Regions from separate parts of the Micromonospora sp. NPDC051300 genome, predicted to be linked through region 2. Evidence: predicted binding sites of a transcription regulator. Region 2 holds the regulator's gene; the other holds the start of a gene.
What was found. Region 2 encodes HspR, which represses chaperone genes until heat shock. Its sites were predicted from a motif close to TTGAGTNNNNNNNACTCAA; they were not measured.
Positions count from the first base shown of each region.

Region 1: lon (endopeptidase La) is a predicted target of HspR. The motif match lies at 6,337-6,355, and genes of this name have one in related genera.

Region 1 covers NZ_JBITEP010000033.1:22,609-32,989, forward strand. Annotated here, with positions in the region: gene ACIA5A_RS26650 (hypothetical protein) at 424-960, shown strand; gene ACIA5A_RS26655 (hypothetical protein) at 1,105-1,929, shown strand; gene ACIA5A_RS26660 (DEAD/DEAH box helicase) at 2,005-3,765, shown strand; gene lon (endopeptidase La) at 3,977-6,313, opposite strand; gene ACIA5A_RS26670 (Lsr2 family protein) at 6,558-6,905, shown strand; gene ACIA5A_RS26675 (hypothetical protein) at 7,086-8,396, opposite strand; gene ACIA5A_RS26680 (hypothetical protein) at 8,646-9,512, opposite strand; gene ACIA5A_RS26685 (DICT sensory domain-containing protein) at 9,650-10,381, shown strand, end outside.
Region 2 covers NZ_JBITEP010000029.1:27,004-37,384, forward strand. Annotated here, with positions in the region: gene ACIA5A_RS25325 (hypothetical protein) at 1-937, opposite strand, end outside; gene ACIA5A_RS25330 (GTPase) at 990-2,669, opposite strand; gene ACIA5A_RS25335 (ABC transporter) at 2,725-4,557, opposite strand; gene dnaK (molecular chaperone DnaK) at 4,769-6,646, shown strand; gene grpE (nucleotide exchange factor GrpE) at 6,695-7,447, shown strand; gene dnaJ (molecular chaperone DnaJ) at 7,527-8,711, shown strand; gene ACIA5A_RS25355 (heat shock protein transcriptional repressor HspR) at 8,736-9,176, shown strand; gene ACIA5A_RS25360 (hypothetical protein) at 9,419-9,625, shown strand; gene ACIA5A_RS25365 (hypothetical protein) at 9,810-10,238, opposite strand.

The DNA of each region.
Region 1 (10,381 bases), on a different contig from region 2:
GTGGACGGGCCGGGCCGACCGCCGGTTCGCGGCGCCCGCGCAGCTTACTGCGGCGAAAATGGAAATGCTAAGACAATTTCTAGGTCAACTTCTGCGGCAGCAAATGCAATTAACCTTTTCTCCGCGTGCGTTTCCCCGCATCGGATGATACGAATGGAGGCAGGGCAAGGAATTCACATCGGTCGGCCTCCGGTCGCCCCGCTGTCGCGGCGAGCAATCGCCGGAAAGGCGCACCGAACAGCACCGATGCGATCCGGGCGCGAGCCGAAGCCGCGCCTCCGCCCCCCGGCGCCCGAGGCGCGGAAACAATTGTCGGCGTCCCACGTGGGCTGGGACGACAAAGGGGAAGAGGAAATGTCGCGAGTCATCCGTAACACCATTCGTTCGCTGCTGGCCGCCGGATGAGCGGCCGGCCTGGTCGCGGTGGCCGCGCCGCCGGCCAGCGCCGCGACGTACACCGGATATCTCCAGGGCACCTGCGCGCAGGCGGTGGGCAGCGCCTACCGGCTCCAGTTGAAGATTCCGGTCAACGAGCTCAACGTGCCTGTCGTCTACGCCGACGGCAGCGCCGGCACGGTCAGCGCCACCACCGCCTTCATGACCATGAACGTCGAGTGGTGCTCGAACGGCAGCGCGGTGACCTACGCCAAGATCGTGTCCAGCAACGCGGACCGGACCAGCGGCGGCGTCAGCACCAACCTCGAACGCAAGAGCTACACCAAGTCCGGCACGCCGCCCACCGCCGTCGGCGGGCCGTACACCCTCGGCACGGCGGCCACCTGGGGGCGCAACTTCTCCGGCACGGTCAGCGGCCAGCCGTTCGGCGTCGGCGGATCGTTGACGTTCACCCCGGCGAACTTCACCTCGACCATGACGGTCAAGGTCTATCCGACCGACGCCCGGGTGGAGTGCACCGGCACCGCGGTCGGACACGCCGAGTTCTGCTCCCCCAACTACTGATCCGCAGCGCCGGTGGCGGCGCCCCGACCGCAGGGGCGCCGCCGCCACCCAGGAGGGATGTCACGGTCGACCCGTGCGTTCCGCACGGTTCCGCGATGACGAACGCGCCTTCTCCGGTGCGTCGGGTGCCGGCAGGGTCGGGGCATGACGGAGATGACTGTGGTCGTACCCCGGCGGTGGGCCGGGTGGACGCGGACCCGGCACCTGGCCGGGATGACGGTGGCGATGGTGGCCGGCATGGTGCTGCTCGGCCCGCTGTGGCGGGCGGTGGGGCAGGCGGTCGGCGGCGCGGGCGCGCTGGCCCGGGCGGACGTCGCCGCGCTGGTGATGGCGACGAACATGTCCCTGGGGATGGTCGCCTGGATGTGGCACCGAGGCGACGGGTGGGCGGCCACCGCGCAGATGACGGCGGCCATGTTCGTCCCCTTCCTGCTCCTGTTCCCGCCCTGGTGGGCCGGCCTGGTCGGGGACCACACGCTGATGCTCGGCGGTCACCTGCTGATGGTGCCGGCGATGGTGCTGGTGGCGCTGCGGCACCACCACCCGGCCGGCGTCGCCCCGCCGCGCCGGCCGGCGGCGGCCGTGGCGCGTCGCTGGCCGGCCGCCCTGGCGCTGCTGATGACCGCCGACATGTGGTTCGCGCCGACCGTGGTCCCGCCCTGGACGCTGCTCGTGCTCCCGGCCGGCTACCTGCTCCTCGGCACCTGGCGGCGGCAGTGGGCCGACCGGCGGCGGCTCGGGGTCCAGCTCGCCGGGCTGGCCGTCTGGGGCGGCCTCGCCGCGGTGGCGGTGGCGGTACCGGACCGCGTCGCCGGGGTGCTGGTCGGCCTCGGCTGGCTCGGCCACACCGGCTGGGACCTCTGGCACCACCGCGCCGGCTCGGTGGTGCCCCGGGGGTACGCGCAGTGGTGCGCCGTGCTGGACGTGGCGGTCGGAGTCACCACGCTGCTGGCCGTGCTGTCCCGGTGACCGGCGCGGGTGGCGCGGGGAACGTTTGTGCCGGTCGCCGCGACCCGCGTCCGGCGGTGATGAAAGGCTTGTCGGATGAGCGCCGCACCGACCCCGACCGACCCCACCACCCCCGCCGACGCCGAGGACGCCCCCGCCTTCGCGGATCTCGGGCTGCGCGCCGAGCTGCTGGGAGCGCTGTCCGCCCTCGGCTACGAGGAGCCGACCCCGATCCAGAGCGAGGCGATCCCGCCGCTGCTGGCCGGCCGGGACCTGCTCGGACAGGCGGCGACCGGCACCGGCAAGACCGCCGCGTTCGCGCTGCCGCTGCTGCAGCGGATGCCTGTGGCACGCCCGGACGGTGACCCGGTGTCGCTGGTGCTGGTGCCGACGCGGGAGCTGGCGGTGCAGGTCTCCGAGGCGTTCCACCGCTACGGCAAGGACCTGGGCGCCCGGGTGCTGCCGATCTACGGCGGCCAGCCGATCGGCCGGCAGTTGCGGGCCCTGGACCACGGGGTGGACGTGGTGGTGGCCACGCCCGGGCGGGCGCTCGACCACATCGCCCGGGGCACGCTGCGGCTGGGCTCGCTGGCCACCGTGGTGCTGGACGAGGCGGACGAGATGCTCGACATGGGCTTCGCCGAGGACATCGAGGCGATCCTGGAGCACGCCCCGGAGGGCCGGCAGACGGTGCTCTTCTCGGCCACCATGCCGGCCCGCATCGACGGGCTGGCCCGGCAGCACCTGACCGACCCGGTCCGCATCCGGATCGAGCGCGAGCGGCAGGTGGCCGGCGCGGCGCCGCGGGTGCGGCAGAGCGCCTACCTGGTGGCGCGGGCGCACAAGCCGGCCGCGCTGGGCCGGGTGCTCGACGTCGAGTCGCCCACCGCCGCGATCGTGTTCTGCCGCAGCCGGGAGGAGGTGGACCGGCTCACCGAGACGATGAACGGCCGGGGCTACCGGGCCGAGGCGCTGCACGGCGGGATGAGCCAGGAGCAGCGGGACCGGGTGATGGGCCGGCTCCGCTCCGGCACCGCGGACCTGCTGGTCGCCACCGACGTGGCGGCCCGTGGACTGGACGTCGAGCAGCTCACCCACGTGGTCAACTACGACGTCCCGTCCGCGCCGGAGGCGTACGTGCACCGGATCGGGCGGGTGGGCCGGGCCGGGCGGGAGGGGGTGGCGATCACCCTCGCCGAGCCGCGCGAGCACCGGATGCTCAAGACGATAGAGCGGGTCACCGGCCAGCGGATCACCATCGACAAGATCCCGACGGTCGCCGACCTGCGCACCCGGCGGTTCGAGCTGACCCAGGCCGCGGTGCGGGAGGCGCTGCTGGAGGACGACCTGGAGCCGTTCCGGGCGGTGGTCGAGTCGCTGACCGACGAGTTCGACCTGATGGAGGTGGCGCTCGCCGCGGTGCGGCTGGCGCACGAGGCCACGCTGCCCGGCACCGCCGACGAGGAGGAGATCCCGCAGGTCGCCGTCCGCGCGAACCGGGACGCCCGGCCCGGGGCCGAGGGCCGGGACCGGCGGACCGGGGTGCGCTCCCGCGCCGCCGGCACCACCCAGGTCTTCATCGGCCTGGGACGGCGGGCCGGGGTACGTCCGCAGGACCTGGTGGGCGCGATCACCGGCGAGACGCGGGCGAGCGGTCGGGACATCGGCTCGATCGAGATCGCGGACCGGTTCTCGCTCGTCGAGGTGCCGCAGGATCTGGCCGACGAGGTGATCGCGGGGCTGCGCGGCAGCACCATCAAGGGCCGCAAGGCCACCGTCCGGCGGGACCGGGACGGCCACGGCGACTCCGGCGGCGAGCGCCGCTACGAGGGCCGGGACCGGCGCGACCGCCGGTAACCGGAGACCGTGGCGACGGACCGGCCCCGGCGGGGGTCGGTCCGGCGTGCCGCCGTACGGCGGTCAGGTGCAGTTGCGGACGGACCAGACCGGGTCCCAGTTCTGGGCGGCGGCGAACCGCACGACGGCGAGGTCGACTCGGGTTCACCTCGCATTCGGTACGCACGGACCCCCGCCGCCGACCTGGCGACGGGGGTCCGACGGGCAGCGGTCAGGCCGTGGCGAGCGGCTGGCCGCCGATGCTCTGCGCGTCCACCTCGGCCGGACGCAGCGCCAACGCGAGCACGTCGGCGACGTCGGCGAGGGTGTGCACGGTCAGCGCCTCCCGGACCTCGGCGGGCAGGTCGTCCAGGTCCGGCTCGTTGCGCTTCGGGATGATCACCTCGGTCAGGCCCGCCCGGTGCGCGGCGAGCAGCTTCTGCTTCACGCCGCCGATCGGCAGCACCCGGCCGGAGAGGGTCACCTCGCCGGTCATCCCGAACTCGGGCCGGACCGGACGACCGGTCACCAGGGACGCCAGCGCGGTCACCATGGTGATGCCGGCGCTCGGGCCGTCCTTGGGCACCGCGCCCGCCGGGAAGTGCACGTGGATCCGCCGGCCGGCGAGCGCGTTCGGGTCGATGCCCAGGCGTCGCCCGTTGGAGCGCAGGTACGACAGCGCGATGTGCGCCGACTCCTTCATCACGTCGCCCAGCTGACCGGTGAGGGTCAGCCCCGGCTCGCCCTCCATGCCGGTGGCCTCGATGAAGAGCACGTCGCCGCCGGCCCCGGTGACGGCCAGGCCGGTCGCCACGCCGGGCACCGCGGTCCGCTCGGCCGACTCCGGGGTGAACTTCGGCCGGCCCAGGTAGCGGGCCAGGTTCCCGGTGTCGACGCGGACCGGCGCCGGGTCGGACGCCAACGCGACTGTCACCTTGCGCAGGATCTTGGCCAGGGCCCGTTCGAGCTGCCGGACGCCCGCCTCGCGGGTGTACTCCCCGGCGATCAGCGCCAGCGCCTCGTCCGCGACGGTCACCTCCTCGGCGGTCAGGCCGGCCCGCTCCCGCTGCCGGGGCAGCAGGTGGTCGCGGGCGATGGCCACCTTCTCGTCCTCGGTGTAGCCGTCCAGCGTGACCAGCTCCATCCGGTCCAGCAACGGGCCGGGAATCGACTCCACCACGTTGGCGGTGGCCAGGAACAGCACGTCGGACAGGTCGAGGTCGACCTCGAGGTAGTGGTCGCGGAAGGTGTGGTTCTGCGCCGGGTCGAGCACCTCCAGCAGGGCCGCGGCCGGGTCGCCGGAGTAGCCGGCGGCCAGCTTGTCGACCTCGTCGAGGAGCACCACCGGGTTCATCGAGCCGGCCTCGCGCAGCGCCCGCACGATCCGGCCGGGCAACGCGCCGACGTAGGTGCGCCGGTGGCCGCGGATCTCCGCCTCGTCGCGCACGCCGCCGAGGGAGACCCGGACGAAGTTGCGTCCGAGCGCCCGGGCGACGGACTCGCCGAGGCTGGTCTTGCCGACGCCGGGCGGGCCGGCCAGGGCGAGCACCGCGCCGGAGCCGCGCCCGCCGACCACACCCAGGTTGCGCTCCGCGCGGCGGTTGCGCACCGCGAGGTACTCCAGGATGCGGTCCTTGACGTCGGCCAGGCCGGCGTGGTCGGCGTCGAGCACGGCCCGCGCCGCCGCCAGGTCGGTGTGGTCCTCGGTACGGGTGCCCCAGGGCATCTCGAGGACGGTGTCGAGCCAGGTGCGGATCCAGCCCGCCTCGGGCGAGGCGTCGCTGGCCCGTTCCAGCTTGCCGACCTCGCGCAGCGCCGCCTCGCGCACGTCGTCCGGCAAGGCGGCGGACTCGACGCGCGCGCGGTAGTCGGCGGAGCCGTCCGGCTCGTCCTCGCCAAGCTCCTTGCGGATCGCGGCGAGCTGCTGCCGGAGCAGGAACTCACGCTGGGACTTCTCCAGCCCCTCGCGGACGTCGCTGGTGATCCGCTCGGTGACCTCCTGCTCGGCCAGGTGTTCCTTCACCCAGCCGACGAGCAGTTCCAGCCGGGCGGTGACGTCCGGCGCGGCGAGCAGTTCGGTCTTCTGCGTCAGGCTGAGCCAGGGCGCGTAGCCGGCGGAGTCGGCCAGCTCGGAGAGGTCGGTCATCCGCTCCATCGCGTCGATGACCTGCCAGGCCCCGCGCTGCTGGAGCACCGAGGTGGTCAGCGCCCGGTACTCGCGGGCGAGTTCGCGGGCGCGGCCGGCCGGGGCCGGCTCGTCGAGGGCGGTCGCCTCGACCCAGAGGGCGGCGCCGGCGCCGGGCACGCCGGAGCCGATGCGGGCCCGGGTGAGACCGCGGACCACGGCGGCCGGCTCACCGCTGGGCAGCCGGCCCACCTTCTCGATGGTGGCGACCACGCCGACCGGGCCGTACTCGCCGTCGATGCGGGGCACCGCCAGCAGCGTCTTGTCGCCGCTGGCGCGGGCGGCGTCGACCGCGGCCTGGGTGGTCGGGTCGAGGGTCACCGGGACGACCATCCCGGGCAGCAGGACGGCGTCGGTCAGGGGAAGTACCGGAAGAGTTGCCATCGAAACACACCTGCCATCGTCGGTTGAGCGTGTCTGACTCAAGTAACAAACCGTTCCCCTTGTTCCGGCCTGTGACCCACGACACTCCGTCGACGTGCCCGCCACCGCCGCGGCCCACCGACCCCTTTTACCTCCCGCCGATTCCGCGACCCGCCGAATGAGACGGCGCGGGTATTGTTGCGAAATTACCGCTTGGTAGGTCAAACTCTTAGCCACACCCCGCCCGACACAGGGAGTAATGGCGATGGCAAGGAAAGTAATCACCGTTCTGACCGACGACCTCGACGGCGGAAAGGCCGATCGGACCGTCGAGTTCAGCCTGGACGGCGTGGCGTACACGATCGACGTCTCGGACGAGAACGCGGGCGTCCTGCGCAAGGCCCTGGACCCCTACATCAGCGCTGGCCGGCGCATCGGCCGCGGCCCCGTCGACACCGGCCGCACGACCCGGCGCGCCACCCGGCCGAGCACCTCCGGAATGGACCGCGAGCAGAACCGCGCCATCCGCGAATGGGCGGCCAAGAACGGCCACGAGATTTCCGAGCGCGGGCGCATCCCGGTCTCCGTGGTGGAGGCGTACAAGAACCGCTGAGCCTTCCGGGCCACCGTCGGGCGCCCGGGGTCGGGCCGAGAAATCGGCGTGACCCCGGGCGAGTTCTGTCCGGTCGACAATTTTCGCGACACGCGGTCGGGGCGGCACCAATTTCCACACGCGCGAACGGCCGGAGCCGCCCGAGATCCTTCCCGGGCGGCTCCGGCCGTCGTCGTACGGTCAGTTGACCTGGATGCGCACCACGTCGATGGCGGGGGTCTGGTTGGCCCGCTCCATCATCGGGATCCGGTGCGAGCCGTCACCGGCCCAGACCGAGCACTGGGCCAGGCCCGAGTCCGGCAGGCCCGGGATCTGGATCAGCACGTCGTCCGGCTGGTTGCCGCCCTTGCCGTCCTCGGTGGCGACGAAGAAGGCGGGCACGTCCTGCGGGTTCGGGGGCTGCCGGGTGCTGCCGAGCATCCGGCACGCGGTGTGGAAGTGGCCGCGCACCAGACCCTGGTCGTTGAGCAGCGAGCTCTCGATGTAGTAGCCACCCTGCCCGGCGGCGAGGAAGCGGTCCCGCACCAGGTTCTTCGTGGTGACCCGGAGGGTGAACGGCTGGTTGCGCTGCACCTGGTTCGGGAACTGCGTGATCAGCAGCGACGGGTTGTTGGCCGCGGCGCCGACCTCACCGAAGGCGGTGCTCACGCACCGGTTGCCGTTCTGGAAGCCGTTGTGCGCCTCCAGCTGGCTCTGGCCGCAGTCCTTGGCCAACGGCTGAAGGCCACCGCCGTTGTTCTGGCCACCGTTGTTGTTGCCGCCGTTGTTGTTGCCGCCGGTCTGACCGCCGTTGTTGTTGCCGCCGGTCTGACCGCCGTTCTGGCCACCGTTCTGACCGCCGCCGTTGTTCGCGCCGCCGTTGTTCGCGCCGCCGTTCTGCGCGTTGTCGGCGAGCGCGCACTGGGCGAGCTTCTCCAGGCCCTGCGGGCGCTGGCCACCACGACCGATGGCGGTGGCGATCCGGTTCAGCGTGGCGGTCCGCTTGTCCGCCAGCGGACGGAGGATCGCGTTGTTGATGAAGTTGCCACCGTTGCGGCCCTCCGCCGCGAGCCGGCGGTTCGCCTCGGCGATCTGGCTGTCCAACAGGGCCAGGTTGCGGTCCACCTCGGCACGGGCCCGGTCGGGCACCTGCGGCAACTTGCCCTTGACGTCGGGGCAGGCCACGGTCGGGGTGCCGGCGCCGGCGCCACCGGCGTTCGTCTGCTGGCACTCGGCCGCCGACATCTGGCCGTCGCCCCAGTGGTTACGCACCCAGCGGCCGTTCTGCCAGGTCCGGGTGGTGCTGCCCTGACCGCCCGGAGCGGTCGCACCCGGGCTCGAGGGCACGCAGGACGCCGAGGCGGCTCGGGTGGTCCTGCGCTGGTCCTGGGCGGACGAGATCTGGGTGACGGCGACGATGCCGCCGAAGACGGCGAGCGTGCCGACCACGGCCAGCACCCGCTTGCTCCGCGCGTTACCGGATGACCGGCGCGCCCGTGTGGACCTGCGCATCGAATTGCTCTCCTTCTCGATCCGGTAGTCGACTGGTGATCCCGGGGCGTCATTCCTCGGGGTGGGATCACTGCGACACGTGGTCGCGCGTCAATGGCCGACGGTGCCCTCTCCGCACCGTCTCCGCGCCGTCCGGGCGCGGCGGAAGATCTGCGTCCATTCCCGCTTAGGTACGGAGCGCCGTCGGCGAAGGTTCAACCGGAGATCAGAAAAAAATCGAGGGCCCGGCCGGTGGTGCGGAAGTGCGGATCAGTCGGCGCAGAGATGGTCGAACGCGAAGCCGCCGTCGAAAGAGTCCCGCCGGGCGGCGAGGCGCCGCACCTGCTCGCGCAGGGCGTCCCGGTCCACCAGGGACGCCGCGTCGGCGTCGAGGTCACGCAGCCGCTCCCCCAGAGCCACCGCGGCCAGGTCCTCGGCGAGCCGGCCCGGGTCCACCCCGCAGGAGAAGCCCCGACAGGACAGCCGCACCCGCTCCACCCGGCAGCGACCGGCCCGCACCTCGACCCAGCTCCACCCCTCCGCCGGGCCGTCCGTCCACCGCACGTGCAGGCCGCGCACGATCGGGTCGGCCAGCCGGCCCGCCACGTACGCGTCGACCGCGTCGGCCCGGGCCAGCGCGCCGAGGTCGTTGACCGGCCCCCGCCGGCCGTCCGGCAGCCGGCCCACGATGTCGCGGAAGGAGACCGTGTCCCCGCCGTCCGGGTCGGTGCCCTCGGCGTACGCGCGGGCGTCGAGCACGTACTCGACGAACCGGCGGACGTGCTCGCCACCGCCGAGCGTCGACGACTCGACCCGCAGCAGCGGCAGGCCCACGGCGGCGCAGACCGCGTCGGTGAGCCGTTCGTCGCGGCGGGCGGGCGAGCCGTCGGGCGTGGGCGCGCCGAGGCGCACGGCGAACCGCGGCAGGCCGGTGTCGGCGGCGCAGACCACCAGGTCGAGGCGGGCCCGTCCGGCGGTGCTCCACTGGCTGCCGGTGACTCCCGGCGGGCGGCCCTGCGCCAGTTCGCCGAGCCGCCGGTCGGCGTACCCGACGTGACCGGCGCGCACCAGGCGCGGCGCTGCCGTGGCCGGGACCGGCCGCAGCCAGGAGGCGGCCACGCTGCCGGTGCTCGTCATCTCGCCACAACCCGTCCGTCGCTCGCCCGACGTCCGAGTGTAGGGCGTCGATCATGGGGGCCGCCTCGGCGGTGCGGCGAAATCCGGACGACCGACGGGCGGTGCGCGGCCCGGGTCCGGCGATCTAGGCTCTGCGGGTGCACAGCGGACGGACCCCGGAGCGATTCACCAAACGCAGCCTCGTCGCCGTATCCCACGCCATCGAGCGGGCCGCGCTGACCGAGGCCGAGGACGGCCCACTGGTCGTGTTCGCGCTCTTCCAGCGGCTGCCGTACTTCGAGCGCGAGCGCACGGTCTACCAGCGCCTCGCCGGCCGGGCGGCGGTCACCGTGGTCGGCATGGTCGGCGGTCCCCCGCCGGACCTGCCCGACGGGGTGTACGGAGTGGCCCTGGACGAGGCGGAGGAGCTGGCCCGGGAGTGGAGCGTGGTGGCGCTGACCCCCCGTTTCGGCGCGACGCTCGTGGCGTACGACAGGGGTGAGGTCACCCCCGCCGCGACGCTGGAGTCCGGCCGCCTCTTCGAGGGCCGGTGGGGGTTCCGCCGGGACGCGGCGCTGCACGAGGTGATCCGGCTGCGGGAACGACTCGCCGAGCGGCTGCCCGGCGCGGCCCGGTCGGCGTTGGACGAGGCGGTCGCCCGGGTACGGGACATCCCGGCCGGTCCGGGTGAGGCGCGCGCCGAGTCGGCGCTGAAGCTGCTCGCCCGACGCGGCGACCGCGGCGCGCCGCCTGTCGAGACGACGGACGGCATGCTCGACGAGCCCGGCCTGCGCCAGTGGAGCGGCGCGGACGGGGTGACCGCCTCCGGCACGCTGCCGGTGGCGCTGGTCGGCCTGCGGGTGGACGAGCCGGCCGGCTCGCCGGAGCGC
Region 2 (10,381 bases):
CGCGGCGGTGCACCCAGTCGAGCAGGAACAGCTCGGCGACCATCGGGCTCCACCGCATCGGATCCGCGTCCGGGAAACTCGCCGCGTGGTCCAGCAGCAGGCCCAGGCAGAAGTGCAGGGAGGCCAGCTCGCCGTCGGCCACCTCGGGCAGACCGAACCGGGTCGCCTCGGGCGAGTCGAGGAAGGCGCGCACCAGCCGGGTCCGTTCCTCGTCCGTCGGCGGCGGCGTCACGGTCGGACCGGCTGCCCGGGCCGGCCCGGGCAGGGCGGCCAGCCGGGCGCCCACCAGGGCCCGATCGGTGGCGAGCGAGCCCTGGGCGGGCAGCTCGCCGAGGTCGTCGGTGACCGCCAGGTGCCGGCTCACCTCCGCGCGCATCCGGACCGGGTCCTCGGTGCGGAACCAGGTCAGCTCGTCCTCGGTGCAGATCTCCCGGGCCTGCTCCACGATCCGGGCCGCCGGGCCGCCGACGAACACGTCCTTGGTGATGCCGATGTTGTGGTCGACGAGGGCCACCAGGGCGTGCTCCGGGCCGCCATGCTCCTCGTCGTCGTAGGCGAACGTGGCGAGATAGGAGGTCTGGTCGCCGTACACGTCGCCATAGGCCCAGGTGCCGGTGAGGCGCACCCGGCCGAGCTGGCCGGCCCAGGCCGGAGCGAGCGCGCCGGGCCTGACCCGGGCGGCGCCCGTGGCGTCCGGCACCAGGGTGGCGAAGACGGCGCGGATCGTGGTCGCGGCGGCACTGCGCCGGCGGGACGTGGCGGCCAGGAAGCCGGCCACGAACTCGCGGACGGCCTGCTCCCGGTCGTGCTCGGCGACGGCGTAGACGCTGCCCAACAGCGCGGCGCCGAGCATCTCCGCGTCCAGCGCGGAGTCGAGCCTCGTCACGTCGCGCGCGGCGTGCAGCACCGCGTCGTAAGGGGTCTGTGGCGTGGCCATGCATCGACCCTACGCCGCGCGGTCGGCGACCACACCGGTCAGCGCGCCGGGTTCAGCGCCGCTCGGCCTCCCGCAGCGCCTCCCGAGCCGCGCCGTAACGCGCCAGCACCGCCCAGACCGGGTCCAGCACGTACTTCTCGCCGACGCTGCCCACCGAGGTGAGCAGGCGCTGCTCGGCGCGGCGTCGGGCCCGCCGGGCCGCCCAGCCGACCACCGGCCGGGTCAGCGCCGCGACCAGCAGCCCGGCCAGCAGGCCGCCCAGCAGCAGCACGGTCGGCCAGGGCACGTCACCGAGCCTCGGGTGCTCCAGCGGGGGCAGGCCGAGGAAGCGCAGCGCGTAGCCCAGGAGCAGCCAGAGCAGCCCACCCAGCGCGGCGAGCGTGACCAGCCACTGGATCGCGCCGACCACCCGCCACCAGGCGGGCCGCCGGTCCATGCCCAGGTCGGTGGCCGCGACCGCATGGTCCAGCGCGCCCGGCAGGTCGGTCAGCCGGGACCGGGCCGCGGCGGTCACCGCGGCCGGCCAGGGCGCCGGCAGGTCGGTGCTGGAGCGGTCGGCCACCGCCCGGATGGCCAGGTGCAGCGACGACCGCTGCGCGGCGGTCGGATCGGGTACGGAGGTGGCCGAGATCAGGCTCTCCGCCGGCGCCTCCGGGTCACGCCCGGGCAGGTGCAGCCGGCGCAGCGGATCCGGGCGCAGCTTCCGCCAGCTCCGCACCAGCGGCCAGCCGGTGCTGCTCACCGCCCGGTGCCGGTAGGCGCCCTCGACGGCCTGCGCCACGGTCGGCACGCCGGCCGCCCCGGCGAGCGCCCGGGTCAGCTCCTGCGCCGAGGCGTCACCCGGCCGGGTGCGCGGCGGCTCCGGGCCGACGAGCGGTTCCAGATCCGCCACCACGGCGTCCACGTCGCCGGAGAGCCGGCGCAGGGCCGCCTGCCGTTCGGCGACCGTCTTCTCCAGCTCGGCCCGCAGCCCGGCCAGCCCGGCCGGATCCGTGGCCACGGTGGGCAGCAGCGGCACCCCGCCCAGCCCGTCGGCGTCGAGCAGCCGACGCAGGTCGTCGAGGACCGTGGGCAGCTCGGTCGGGTGCAGCCGGTCGGCCTGGTTGAGCACCACCACCGTGACGTCCTTGTGCCGGTGGAACTCACGCAGGTAGCTAGTGTGGATCACGCGGTCGGCGTACTTCTGCGGGTCGACCACCCAGACCACGAGGTCGACCAGGCCGAGCAGCCGGTCGACCTCCAACCGGTGGTGCTGCTGCACCGAGTCGAAGTCGGGCAGGTCCAGCAGGACCAGACCGTGCAGCGTGGACTCGTCGTCGCCGTCCAGCGGGCTCTCCCGAACGAACCGGTGCCGCGGCAGCACGCCGACCCAGTCGAGCAGCCGGACCGCGCCGTCGAGCGGACCCCACACGCAGGCGTGGGCCACGCCGGTGGTCGGCCGGCGCACGCCGACCGGGGAGAGATCCATCCGAGCCAGCGCGTTGAACAGGCTGGACTTGCCGCTGCCGGTGGCGCCGGCCAACGCGACCACGGTGTGCCGGCCGGAGAGGGCGAGCCGGTCACCGGCCCGCTCGACCACCGTGTGCCCGGCCACCAACTGGGCGTCCGGCACCTGGCCGTCCACCGCGCGGAGGAACCGCTGGACCGCCTCCAGGCGCGCGATCAGGACGTCCGGGTCGACCCGCTGGTCGGCCCGGAGCGCCTCGCGCACCCGCCCCACGATGTTCGTCACGGTGCCATCTCAGTTCGCGACTGCGGGGCTCGCAAGCCCGGCTCGCTCCTCGCGCTCACGGGCGGCCGTCCTCTTGGGGGGTGGGCAGCGGGGTGTCGCCGGACAGGCCGCTGCGGTGCCGGGCCCGTTCGACGGTGACCGCGGCCCGGCGCAGCGCCTGACCGGCGTCGCCGGCCGGGCGGGCGGCCTCGGTGCGGGCCAGGAACCGGGCGGCCTCCTCGGTCAGCAACGCGCCGACCCGGTCGAGCAGGTCGACCCGCGCCTTGCGGGCGAGGTTCCGCACCGCCTGGTCGCCGAAGATGGCCTGGAGCACGGTCTGGCCGGCGACCGCGGTGCCGGTGCCCGCGGCCACCTCCAGCCCGGTCGGGATGAACGCGGTGGAGGCGAAGACGCCGATCATGACGGCCAGCCCGGTGGCGTTGACGGCGTACGCGGCCGTGCGGGCCACGAAGCGCCTGTCGCCGCCCTCCACCCGGACCAGCTCCAGCACCGCGCGCTGCCAGTCACGGACCAGTTGCTCGGCGCGCGCCGGCAGGTCGGCCGAGGCGTGCGCCAGCTCCGGTTCGAGCAGCGCCGCGCCGGCCGGGTGCGCCTTCCACCCGGTGTACGCGTTCTCCGCCGCCTCGGCGGCCACCCCGCGCAGCAGCGTGACCAGTTGGGACTCGATCGCCGTGCGCAACTCCGCGGACGGGGCCGGTCGCCCGGTGACCGCCGCGACCATCCGGTCGCGCAGCCGCCCGATGCGCGCCTCCAGACTGCGGAAGAACTCGCCGGTGCCGACGAACTCCTGCCAGCGGGCCAGCACCTCGCCCCGGAGCAACCGGCCGTCCTTGAGCCCCTGGTCGACGGTGCGCTCGGCGCCCCGGTAGGCGGCCCGGACCCGTTCGTCGAGCGCCTCGGCGGCGGCCACCTGCTCGTCGGCGGCGTCGGCCAGGCCCTCGACCACCGGGTGCAGGGCGGCCAGCGCGCCGTCGAGCGTCTGCCGGACCACCGCCGAGCGGGCCTCCGCGTCGCCGGCGAGGCGGGCGAACCACCCGCTCAGCGGGGCGGTCATCCGGTCGGGCAGCAGCCCCTGCCCGTCCACCCAGGTCTCCGGCAGCACGAACAGGGGCGCGGCGCCCAGCTCCTGGCTGGCCAGCATCTGCGACAGGTGGGCGGCGATCTCGTCGGCCGCCTCGGGCGGGACCCGGTCGAGCACCATGGCCACGGCGGTGCCGCGCGCCCGGGCGCTGCGCAGCAACTCCCAGGGGACGGCGTCGGCGTAGCGCGCGGCGGTGGTGACGAACAACCACAGGTCGGCGGCGGCGAGCAACTGCCCGGCGAGCGCCCGGTTGGCGTCGACCACCGAGTCGATGTCGGGGGCGTCGAGGAAGGCCAGGCCCGGCGGCAGCGCCGGGGCGGTGACCAGTTGCAGGGTGCCGGCCTGCTCGCTCGGGTCGGTGGTGCGGGTCAGCCCGGGCAGCAGCTCGCCCTGGCGGAACCAGGCCGCGTCGGCGGGGTTGCAGACCAGGACCGGCGAGCGGGTCGTCGGGCGGAGCACGCCTGCCGCGCTGACCCGGGCCTGGACCAGGCTGTTCACCAGCGTCGACTTGCCGGCGCCGGTCGAGCCGCCGACCACCACCAGCAGCGGGGCGTCCAGGCGGGCCAGCCGTGGCAGCAGGTAGTCGTCGAGCTGGTCGGTGAGGCTGCGGGCGGCGTGCCGGGCCGACTCGGCCGAGGGAAGCGTCAGCGGGAAGCGAGCCGCGTCGATCGCGGACCGCAGGCCGGCGAGCGCGGCGGGCAGCCCCGAGGCGTCTCCGCCGGGCGGCTCCGCGCCGTCGGTGGTTCCGGTGCGGGCGGCGACGGCGGGCGCGCCGGCACGGGTGGCGGGATCGCCATGCGTCGTCACCGCTAAAGCGTGCCCGACCGACGCAAGGTAAGACAACCGGACGGTAATAACGGTCAGGTTGCGCCGAGTCGACTCAACCTCGACTTGCGGTTTGCCGACGGCGTGGCACTATTGAGTCAAGTTCACTCAACTTGTGGTGCGGCCGCCTCCGGGCGACCCCGCCGGGCAGGTCGTCCGACCTGCTCACCCGTTACGAAGCGAGGAAGCGAACATGGCACGTGCGGTCGGCATCGACCTCGGCACGACGAACTCCTGCGTCAGCGTTCTCGAGGGCGGTGAGCCCACCGTCATCGCCAACGCCGAGGGCTCGCGGACGACTCCCTCGATCGTCGCGTTCGCCCGCAACGGCGAGGTGCTCGTCGGTGAGGTCGCCAAGCGCCAGGCGGTGACCAACCCCGACCGGACCATCCGCTCGGTCAAGCGGGAGATCGGCACCAACTGGACCGTCGACATCGACGGCAAGAAGTACACCCCGCAGGAGATCTCCGCCCGGACGCTGATGAAGCTCAAGCGGGACGCCGAGGCCTACCTGGGCGAGCAGATCGCGGACGCGGTGATCACCGTCCCGGCCTACTTCAACGACGGGCAGCGCCAGGCCACCAAGGAGGCCGGTGAGATCGCCGGCTTCAACGTGCTGCGGATCGTGAACGAGCCGACCGCGGCGGCCCTGGCGTACGGCCTGGACAAGGGCTCCAAGGAGCAGACCGTCCTGGTCTTCGACCTCGGCGGCGGCACCTTCGACGTGTCGCTGCTGGAGCTGGCCGAGGGCGTGGTCGAGGTCAAGTCGACGAGCGGCGACAACCAGCTCGGCGGCGACGACTGGGACCAGCGGATCATCGACCACCTGGTGAAGACGTTCCGTGGCGAGCACGGCATCGACCTCTCCCAGGACAAGATGGCCATGCAGCGGCTCAAGGAGGCGGCCGAGAAGGCCAAGATCGAGCTGTCCGCCGCCACCACCAGCAACATCAACCTGCCGTACATCACCGCCGGCTCCGCCGGCCCGCTGCACCTCGACGTGACGCTGAGCCGCGCCGAGTTCCAGCGCATGACGCAGGACCTGCTGGACCGCTGCAAGGGCCCGTTCGAGCAGGCCGTCAAGGACGCCGGGATCAAGGTCTCCGACGTCGACCACGTCATCCTGGTCGGCGGCTCGACCCGGATGCCGGCCGTCACCGACCTGGTCAAGCAGCTCACCGGCCGCGACCCGAACAAGGGCGTCAACCCGGACGAGGTCGTCGCCGTCGGCGCCGCCCTCCAGGCCGGCGTGCTCAAGGGCGAGGTCAAGGACGTCCTGCTGCTCGACGTGACCCCGCTGAGCCTGGGCATCGAGACCAAGGGCGGCATCTTCACCAAGCTCATCGAGCGCAACACCACCATCCCGACCAAGCGCTCCGAGGTCTTCACCACGGCCGACGACAACCAGCCGTCGGTGCTGATCCAGGTGTTCCAGGGCGAGCGCGAGATCGCGGCCTACAACAAGAAGCTCGGCACCTTCGAGCTGACCGGCCTCCCGCCGGCGCCGCGCGGCGTGCCGCAGATCGAGGTCACGTTCGACATCGACGCCAACGGCATCGTCAACGTGCACGCCAAGGACCTCGGCACCGGCAAGGAGCAGAAGATGACGATCACCGGCGGCTCCTCGCTGCCGAAGGACGACATCGAGCGCATGCGCCGGGACGCCGAGGAGCACGCCGACGAGGACAAGCGCCGTCGCGAGGAGGCGGAGACCCGCAACGTCGCCGAGGCGCTCCAGTGGCAGACCGAGAAGTTCCTCGCCGAGAGCGGCGACAAGCTGCCGGCGGAGAACCGTGACCAGCTCAACGAGGCGCTCGGCGAGCTGCGCAGCGCCCTCGGCGGGCAGGACATCGAGAAGATCAAGGCCGCGCACGAGAAGCTGGCCCAGGTCTCCCAGCAGGCCGGTTCGCTGCTCTACGCCCAGCAGCAGGAGGGCGAGCCCGGCGCCCAGGGCGCCCCGGGCGCCGGCGCGACCGGCCCGGGTGCCGGCGCCGGTGCGACAGGTGGCCCGCAGGCCGGCGGCGCCGACGACGTGGTCGACGCGGAGATCGTGGACGAGGACAAGAAGTGACAGTCGGTCCCCGACACGACTCGCACCGCAGAGGGATGAGGTAACCGCATGACGGACAAGCCACGAGCGGCCGACCCGGGCTCCACCGGGTCGGCGCCGGGTGGCTCCCCGGGCGCCGGCAAGGACGCCGGCGACGAGCCGCGGGTCGTCATCCGCGACAAGCACAAGCTCGGCAAGGTGACCGAGGAGCCGGCTAACGACGCCTCGGCCGCCGACGCCGCCGCCGACGCGCCCGCCGAAGGGCTGGTCGAGGAGGCCGAGGTCGTGGTCGACGAGATCGTCGGCGAGGCCGACGTCTCCGGCCCGCCCGTGGTCGACGCGCCCGCCGAGCCGAACGGGGAGAGCGCCGGCACGACGGCCCCGCTCGGCGCCGAACTGGAGTCGCTCCGCTCCGACCTGGAGGAACGCACCCGCGACCTCCAGCGGGTCTCGGCGGAGTACGCCAACTACCGCAAGCGGGTCGACCGCGACCGCAACCTGGTCCAGGAGCAGGCGACCGGCGGGGTGCTCACCGCGCTGCTGCCGATCCTCGACGACCTGGACCGGGCCCGTGAGCACGGCGACCTGGTGGGCCCGTTCGGCAGCGTGGCCGAGCAGCTCACCGGGGCGCTGGGCAAGTTCGGCCTGACCGCGTTCGGCGAGCAGGGCGACCCGTTCGACCCGACCCGGCACGAGGCGGTGGCCCACCAGACCTCCGCCGACGTGACCGAGCCGACCTGCGTGCAGGTCATGCGCCGGGGCTACCAGCTCGGCGAGCGGCTGCTGCGGCCGGCCCTGGTCGCGGTCGCGGACCCGGAGTAGTGCCGACCCGTGACGTCCCGCCCGCCCCCACCGGGCGGGCGGGACGACCGGGATTCGACCCGTGGAAGGGGGTGGACCGGTGAGTTCCAAGGACTGGATCGAGAAGGACTACTACGCCGCGTTGGGCGTGGACAAGTCCGCCTCCTCGGACGACATCAAGAAGTCGTACCGGAAACTGGCCCGGGAGTCGCACCCGGACCACAACCCCGGCGACACCGGGGCCGAGGAGCGGTTCAAGACCGTCTCCGAGGCGTACGCGGTGCTCGGCGACGAGAAGAAGCGGCGCGAGTACGACGAGATGCGGTCGCTCTTCGGCTCGGGCGCGTTCCGGCGCGGCGCCCGCGGCGCGGGCCAGCCGGGCGGCGCGCCGTTCGACGTCTCCGACCTGTTCGGCGGGGGCGGCGGCGGTGGCGACAACCGGTTCGGCGGTGGCGGCTTCACCGACCTGTTCAGCACGATCTTCTCCGGCGGCGGCGCCGGTGGCGCGGCCCGCGCGCGGGGCCCGGCCCGGGGCCGGGACGTCGAGGCCGAGGTGGCGCTCGACTTCTCCGACGCGGTCCGCGGCGTCACGCTGCCGTTGACCCTGCGCGCGCCCGGGGTCTGCGACACCTGCCACGGCAACGGCGCGAAGCCGGGCACCCAGCCGGTGGCCTGCCCGGTCTGCCACGGCGCCGGGGTCACCACTCGCAACCAGGGTTCGTTCAGCTTCTCCGAGCCGTGCCGCAACTGCCAGGGCGTCGGCACGATCGTCGAGGAGAAGTGCCCGGAGTGCCACGGCACCGGCGGGGTCACCAAGACCCGCACGTTGAACGTGCGCTTCCCGGCCGGGGTGGCCGACGGGCAGCGGATCCGGTTGGCCGGGCGGGGGGAACCCGGTGAGCGGGGCGGCCCGGCCGGCGACCTGTTCGTGCACGTGAAGGTCCGCCCCGACGAGCTGTTCGGGCGTACCGGGGACGATCTCACCCTGAACGTCCCGATCACGTACGCCGAGGCGGTCCTCGGCACCGACCTGCGGGTCCCGACCCTGGACGGCACGGTGACCCTGCGGGTGCCGCCGGGTACTCCCGCCGGACGGGTGCTGCGGGCTCGCGGCAAGGGCGTCGTCCGCAAGGACGGCCGCGCCGGTGACCTGCTGGTCACGCTGGACGTGGTGGTCCCGGCGACGGTGTCGGACGAGGCGCGGGCGGCGCTGGAGACCTTCGCGGCGCAGACCCCGCCCGCCGCGCGGGAACATCTCGAAGCGCGGGTACGTCGATTCAGTTGACGGCGGCAGCGGAGGTGAGCGGGCATGTCGGAGGAGTACGCCGGGTCGGGTGACCCGGCCTACGAGGCCAAGATTCTGATGATCTCGGTGGCCGCGCGGATGGCGGGCATGCACCCCCAGACGCTGCGCCAGTACGACCGGTTGGGCCTGGTGCAGGCCGGCCGGGCGGCCGGTGGCGGCCGGCGGTACAGCGTCCGGGACGTGGTGCTGCTCCGCGAGGTGCAGCGCCTCAGCCAGGACGACGGGATCAACCTGGCGGGGGTCAAGCGGATCATCGGGTTGGAGCGGCTCCTGGAGGAGGCGCAGCAGCGGGTGGCCCGGCTGGAGGCGGAGTTGGACGCCGCGTACCGGCGGATCGCCGAGCTGGAGTCGCTGGGTGGCTTTCCCCGTGGCGACCTCGTGCCCACCAACCGCACCTCCACCGCGCTCGTGGTCTGGCGTCCCCGCCGGACACCCGACCGCTGACGCTCGCGTTCGTCCGAAGGCCGGCACCGCCCGCACTCCCGGGCGTGCCGGCCTTCGTCGTCGCTGCCGCCTGCCCGGCGGGTCGGTGGAGCGCCATGGGTGCCTCCGGCGCGCTGAGGGACGCGTGGCGTTCCACCGAAGCGTCGGTTGCCCGGAAAGGGGGGTGCGGTGGAGCGGGGTGCACTACGCTGCTGATCAGGGATAAAAGCCCTGAATCGGAATCCGGGCTGGCGGGGGGAGCCATGACGGAACCGGCGAAGAAGGTGGCGGAACGGGCGGAGGAACGGCTGGAGAAGGTGGCCGAGAACGTCCGGGAGCGGTTCGACCGGGTGACCGAGGGCCGCTTCAGCGACAAGGTCAAGGAAGGACGTTTCGCCGACCAGACCGACCACGGAGTGGACCGGGCCAGGGACGACGAGCGGCGCAAGAAGCAGGGCGGATCGACCTGAGGATCCGCCGACGTGCGGGCCGGGACCCACGGGGGGTCCCGGCCCGTTCGCCGTTCCCTGCCGCCCCACGTGACCAAGGACTTCGCGTCACCCCCGAGATCCACTCCGACAGAAACTTCTTGATCACGCCTGGAGAGTGCGGCGGCGGAGATCACGTTCGTCGTCAACCTCGTGGCCGCCCGGGTCAGAGGCGGCGGTTTTCGCGGACCAGGCCGCCCTCGCACCAGTCCCGGTAGACGAAGAGGTCGGGGCGGGCGAGCAGGACCCGGCTGTTGTGCGCCCAGTTGCGCATCAGGTCGTCACCGACGCGCTCGGCCTGCTCGACAAGCTTCCGGAAGCGCCGCTTCGGGTGCGCCCGGAAGTTCGTCCGGATGCCGTCGGCGGCGTAGATGTAGAGGCAGTGCAGCGCGAACCGGCGGGCCGGACAGCTCTGGTCCATGGCCAGGTCGAACAGCGTCTGCACCAGGTGGTCACCGGCGACCAGCAGGTCCCAGTCCGGCGGCATGGAGGTCAGCGGCACCGAGTCCGGCTGGTAGGCCCAGGCCCGCAACTCGGCGGGTGTGGGGTCGACCGGGTTGGCGAAGCCGTGGAACGTCTCTTCCTGCACGCTCACCGGCCGACCTTCCGCGTTCGCTGGCGGGGGCGCTGGCCACCCGCGGACCCTGGCTGCTGGGCCGACACGTTAACGCGGTTGGGCGGAGCAGTGGTAGACCTTCCCGGAATCAATTTGACAACCGTTGGCCGGGCCGGCCCGCT